2 regions of the Rosenbergiella sp. YN46 genome follow, and region 1 is predicted to be linked to the other one. Evidence: predicted binding sites of a transcription regulator. Region 1 holds the regulator's gene; the other holds the start of a gene.

What was found. The regulator sigma-54, encoded in region 1, starts transcription at its own class of promoters, with help from an activator protein. The targets are predictions, from matches to a motif close to GTTGGCACANNTTTCGCTNT.
Region 2: norV (anaerobic nitric oxide reductase flavorubredoxin) is a predicted target of sigma-54. The motif match lies at 1,382-1,401, and genes of this name have one in related genera.

What each region holds. Positions count from the first base shown of each region.
Region 1 is NZ_JAZHEE010000004.1:68,735-72,002, reverse strand. It holds gene lptA (lipopolysaccharide ABC transporter substrate-binding protein LptA) at 1-196, shown strand, start outside; gene lptB (LPS export ABC transporter ATP-binding protein) at 203-928, shown strand; gene rpoN (RNA polymerase factor sigma-54) at 1,010-2,443, shown strand; gene hpf (ribosome hibernation promoting factor) at 2,466-2,753, shown strand; gene ptsN (PTS IIA-like nitrogen regulatory protein PtsN) at 2,829-3,268, shown strand, end outside.
Region 2 is NZ_JAZHEE010000002.1:166,353-169,620, forward strand. It holds gene norR (nitric oxide reductase transcriptional regulator NorR) at 1-1,258, opposite strand, end outside; gene norV (anaerobic nitric oxide reductase flavorubredoxin) at 1,453-2,910, shown strand; gene norW (NADH:flavorubredoxin reductase NorW) at 2,907-3,268, shown strand, end outside.

The DNA.
Region 1 (3,268 bases):
CCAGAATGATTACGTCATCCTGACCGGCAATGCTTATCTGGAGCAGCTCGACAGCAACATCAAGGGCGATAAGATAACCTACCTCGTGAAGGAGCAGAAAATGCAGGCCTCCAGCGAGAAAGGTAAACGCGTGACAACCGTTCTGGTTCCGTCACAGCTCCAGGATAAAAACAATTCCGGCCAGAAGAGTAACTAATTTCGTATGGCAACACTCACTGCAAAGAACCTCGCCAAGGCCTATAAAGGCCGAAAGGTGGTGGAAGATGTCAGCCTGACCGTGGAGTCTGGCGAAATCGTCGGTCTGCTCGGCCCTAATGGCGCCGGTAAAACCACAACCTTCTACATGGTGGTGGGCATCGTCCCGCGCGATGCCGGCAATATCATCATCGACGATGAAGATATCAGCCTGCTGCCTCTGCACGCCCGTGCGCGCCGCGGCATCGGTTATCTGCCTCAGGAGGCCTCTATTTTCCGGCGCCTGAGCGTTTTCGATAACCTGATGGCGGTACTGCAAATTCGCGACGATCTGTCGGCGGAACAGCGCACCGACCGCGCCAACGAGCTGATGGAAGAGTTCCATATCGAACACCTGCGCGATAACCTGGGTCAGTCCCTCTCCGGGGGGGAGCGTCGACGGGTCGAAATCGCCCGTGCGCTGGCGGCTAATCCCAAATTCATCCTGCTGGATGAACCTTTCGCTGGGGTCGATCCCATCTCGGTCATCGACATCAAACGCATTATTGAACACCTGCGAGACAGCGGCCTTGGGGTGCTTATCACCGACCATAACGTCCGTGAAACGCTCGCCGTCTGCGAACGCGCTTATATCGTCAGCCAGGGGCACCTGATTGCCCATGGAACACCTGATGAGATCCTCAAGGACGACCAGGTGAAACGCGTGTATCTTGGGGAAGAGTTCAGACTCTGATAGGGTAAGGACTGGATGCCGCGCTCGCCACCGGGCGCGCGGTTTCATCGACACATTGACCTGAGGTAGCTTGTTCTGAATATGAAGCAAGGTTTGCAATTAAAGCTGAGCCAACAGCTTGCCATGACGCCCCAGTTGCAACAGGCAATCCGCCTGTTGCAACTCTCCACGCTGGAACTCCAGCAGGAGCTTAACCAGGCGCTGGAAAGCAACCCCCTGCTTGAACAGAGCGATCCCCTCGAAGAAGTTGCGACCAGCGAAAACGGCGACAGCGAAACGCTCGACAGCCGGGATGCCCTGGAACAGGACTCCATGCCCGAAGAGTTGCCGCTCGACGCCAGCTGGGACGAGATATACACCGCCGGTACGCCCTCAGGCACCGGCACTGACTATGTTGACGATGAGCTTCCCATCTATCAGGGGGAAACCACCCAGTCTCTTCAGGACTACCTGATGTGGCAGGTCGGACTAACGCCTTTCTCCGATACCGATATCGCTATCGCCACCTCTATTGTCGACGCTGTCGACGATACCGGTTACCTCACCGTCACGGTTCAGGACATCCTGGATGGCATGGGCGATGAAGAGGTAAGCCTGGAAGAGGTCGAGGCGGTTCTCAAACGCATTCAGCGTTTTGATCCCGTCGGCATCGCCGCTCGCGATCTGCGGGAATGCCTGCTGATCCAGCTTTCCCAGTTCGCACCGGAAACCCCACGCCTGCATGAGGCTCACCTGATTGTCAGCGATCACCTCGATCTGCTGGCTAATCATGACTTCCGCTCGCTGATGCGCGTTACACGCCTTAAAGAAGATATCCTGAAAGAAGCCGTTGGGCTGATTCAATCCCTCGACCCGCGTCCGGGCCAGTCCATTCAAACCAGCGAGCCGGAATATGTTATCCCCGACGTGCTGGTACGCAAGCACCAGGGGCGCTGGGTAGTGGAGCTTAACAGCGACAGCATTCCACGTCTGAAGATTAATCAGCAGTATGCGGCCATGGGCACCAATGCCCGTAACGACAGCGACAGCCAGTTCATCCGCAGTAATCTGCAGGAAGCAAAGTGGCTGATTAAAAGCCTGGAGAGCCGCAACGATACCCTGCTGCGCGTCAGTCGCTGTATTGTGAAACAGCAGCAGGCCTTTTTCGAGCATGGTGAGGAGCATATGAAACCGATGGTGCTGGCTGATATCGCTCAGGCCGTCGATATGCATGAATCCACTATCTCACGCGTCACCACTCAAAAATACCTCCAGAGTCCGGGGGGGATTTTTGAGCTGAAGTATTTCTTTTCCAGCCATGTGAGTACCGAGGGAGGCGGCGAAGCCTCTTCTACGGCGATCCGCGCGCTGGTGAAGAAATTAATCGCTGCGGAAAATCCCGCCAAGCCACTGAGCGACAGCAAGCTCACCGCCATGCTCTCCGAGCAGGGGATTATGGTGGCGCGCCGTACCGTCGCAAAGTACCGAGAGTCTTTATCGATCCCTCCGTCTAACCAGCGTAAACAACTGGTCTGACCCAACAGATAAGGAAGACACTATGCAGCTCAACATCACTGGACAAAACGTCGAAATCACCGATGCATTGCGTGAATTTATCAATCCTAAATTCGCCAAGCTGGAGCAGTATTTTGATCGGATCAATCAGGTCTATATTGTGTTGAAAGTGGAAAAGGTTTCCCACGTCGCGGATGCGACGCTGCACGTCAACGGCGGAGAGCTGCACGCCAGTGCGGAAGCTCAGGATATGTATGCGGCCATTGACGGCCTGGTAGACAAGCTGGCGCGGCAGTTAACCAAACATAAAGATAAACTGAAACAACACTAATTGTCCGGGCGTTTCTGTGACCCGTGCGGCTCGCCATTGCGGCGGGCCGTTCCCGCAGAAGGCTTAGGTGAAATTATGATGAACAATGATTTAGCGCTGCAACTGAGCAATGTCCTTAACCAGGAATGTACCCGAAGTGGCGTCCCGTGTCAGAGTAAGAAGCGGGCGCTGGAGATAGTCAGCGAACTGGCTGCTAAACAATTGGGACTGGCCCCCCAGATCGTGTTTGAGGCAGTTCTGACCAGGGAAAAAATGGGAAGTACCGGTATCGGAAACGGTATCGCCATTCCCCACGGCAAGCTGGAAGAAGATACTGAACGCGCCGTGGGCGTCTTTATTAAACTGGAGACCCCCATCGCCTTCGATGCTATCGATAATCAACCGGTGGATCTGCTGTTTGCACTGCTGGTTCCGGCGGATCAGACCAAAACGCATCTGCATACGCTGTCGCTGGTGGCGAAACGGCTGGCGGACAAAACCATCTGCCGCCGGCTGCGCGCAGCGCAAAGCGATGA
Region 2 (3,268 bases), on a different contig from region 1:
TGGCCCGCGCCAGCACGATGGCGCGATAAATGGCATGCTCCAGCTCGCGGATATTGCCAGGCCAGCCATAGCCGAGCAGGCGCTGAAGCGCTCCCTGGCTCAGTACCACCTGAGTCAGGCCCAGACGCTGGCGGCTCTGTTCGCAGAAAAAACCGGCCAGCAGGGCGATATCGTCGCCGCGCTCGCGTAGCGCCGGTACCGACACCGGGAATACGCTCAGGCGATGGAACAGATCGGCGCGGAAGTTGCCGTTCAGCACTTCCTGCTTGAGATCGCGGTTAGTGGCGGCCAGTACCCGAACATCGACCCGCAGGCTGCGATCGTCGCCGACCCGCTGAATGTCGCCGTACTGGAGTACTCTTAACAATTTGGCCTGTAGCGGCAGAGAAAGCTCGCCGATCTCATCCAGAAACAGCGTGCCCTCATGGGCCATTTCGAATTTACCGCTGCGGTTGCTGATAGCGCCAGTAAAAGCGCCTTTTACGTGGCCGAACAGTTCGCTTTCCGCCACGCTTTCCGGTAGCGCAGCGCAGTTCAGATAGACCAGAGGCTTTTCCGCACGCATAGAGGCACGGTGGATGGCGCGGGCCACCAGCTCTTTGCCGGTTCCGGTTTCGCCGCTAATCAGCACGTTGAGATCGGAAGGGGCGACAATTTCAATCTCTTTTTTAAGCTGCGTCATGCCAGGCGACAGGCCGATCATCTCGCTATCCGGCGCATGATTTCCCGGGTGCAGCGCCGGCAGCACATCGTGATTTTCCAGTTGTTCGATCAGCAGGGCATTGTTCAGGGCGCCCGCCGCCAGCACAGCGATAAGCCGCAGCTCCTCGTCGCTAAAGGTGTCGAACTGGGTCGGATTCATGCCGTCCATGGTCAGAGCGCCAATCAGCGTCTGGCTGGCGAACAGCGGCAGCCCTACGCAGGCATGCACTTTCAGTACCTCCTGGTCGGGAATTAGCCCGTCGTAGGGATCGGGCAGCGTGCTGTCCGCCGGAAAGCGTACCACATCGCCGGCGCGGGCGATGGCCTCCAGGCGCGGGTGCGCTTCAAGGGCGAAGCGGCGGCCCAGGACGTCGGGGGATAGGCCGTCAATGGCCAGCGGCCTGAACTGCTGGCGCTCATAGCCCAGCAGGGCGCAGGCGTCGCAGTTCAGTACTTCGCGCAGGGTGGTTATCAGGCGCTGGAAGCGATCTTCCTGACTGATGCCGTTCTGAAGTTCAATGGCGATTTTCGCCAGCAGGTTAACGGAGAGGCTCATCGATTTTCTCGTGTCGTCATTATGACTGTGATGACTGTCATAATGACAATTATAGCCATAGTCATAATGACAATCAAAAAAATGCAAAAAATAATTTTTTATTATAAATCAATAAAATAAAAAGTTGGCACGGTTCCTGATATATGACAAGCAACACACTTATTTGTCAGTACATCATTGATCGAGGTTAACAGATGGCTATTCACGTTAAGAACAATATTCACTGGGTCGGGCAGCGTGACTGGGAAGTGCGTGATTTTCACGGCACTGAATACAAAACCCTGAAGGGTAGCAGCTATAACAGCTATCTAATCCGCGAAGAAAAAAATGTCCTTATCGATACAGTCGATCATAAATTTAGCCGTGAATTCGTGCAGAACCTGCGTGCCGAAATCGACCTTGAGCAGATCGATTATATCATTATTAACCATGCCGAAGAGGATCACGCGGGGGCGCTTTCCGAACTGATGGCCGCTATTCCCAATACGCCGATCTACTGTACCGCCAACGGCGTGGATTCGATTACCGGTCACCACCATCATCCGGAATGGAACTTCAACGTGGTGAAAACCGGCGACAGTCTGGATATCGGTAACGGCAAGCAGCTGATCTTCGTTGAAACTCCGATGCTGCACTGGCCGGACAGTATGATGACCTATATGACCGGCGATGCGGTGCTGTTCAGCAACGACGCCTTTGGTCAGCACTACTGCGACGAACACCTGTTCAACGACGAGGTAGACCAGGCGGAGCTGTTTGAGCAGTGCCAGCGCTACTACGCCAATATCCTGACGCCGTTTAGCCGCCTGGTGACGCCGAAAATTACCGAAATCCTGGGCTTTAACCTGCCGGTGGATATGATAGCCACCTCTCACGGCGTGGTATGGCGCGATAATCCGACCCAGATAGTCGAGCTGTATCTGAAGTGGGCAGCGGACTACCAGGAAGATCGCATCACCATCTTCTATGACACCATGTCTAATAACACTCGTATGATGGCCGATGCCATTGCGCAGGGAATTAACGAAGTGGATCCCCGGGTGGCGGTGAAAATCTTCAACGTGGCGCGTCACGATAAGAACGAAATTCTGACCAATGTCTTCCGCTCTAAAGGGGTACTGGCGGGGACCTCTACCATGAACAACGTAATGATGCCGAAAATCGCCGGTCTGGTGGAAGAGATGACCGGGCTGCGTTTTCGCAACAAACGGGCCAGCGCTTTTGGCTCCCACGGCTGGAGCGGCGGCGCGGTGGACAGGCTTTCAACCCGTTTGCAGGATGCCGGGTTTGAAATGTCCCTGAGTCTGAAGGCCAAATGGCGCCCGGATGTCGACGCTCTGGCGCTGTGCCGCGAGCACGGTCGGGAAATCGCCCGCCAGTGGGCCCTCTCTCCACTGCCGCAGACCACCAGCGTCCCGGTGGCGCAAAGCGCCAGCAGCGCGCCGCAGCAGCCAGCAAGTGCCGGTTGTGCCGACCTGGGGCCGCGTATGCAGTGCAGCGTCTGTCAGTGGATTTACGATCCCGAGCAGGGCGAGCCGATGCAGGGCGTAGAGCCGGGCACGCCCTGGAGCGAGGTGCCGGATAACTTCCTGTGCCCCGAATGTTCGCTGGGTAAAGACGTTTTCGACGTCCTGGCTTCGGAGGCAAAATGAGTCAGGGTATCGTCATTATCGGGTCGGGCTTCGCGGCCCGCCAACTGGTCAAAAGTATCCGTAAGCTCGATGCCGACGTGCCCCTGACCCTGATCGCCGCCGACAGCATCGATGAGTACAACAAACCCGATCTCAGCCATGTGATAAGCCAGGGACAGCGGGCGGATGCCATGACCCGGCAGCTGGCCGGTGAATTCGCCGAACAGTTTAATCTGCGGCTGGTGCCGCACACCTGGGTTACGGATATCGATGCCGATAACCGGGTGGTCAAAGGCAACGGGCAGCAGTGGGGCTACGATAGTCTGGTGCTGGCGACCGGTTCGTCGGCGCGTCTGCCACCGGTCGAGGGCAGGGATCT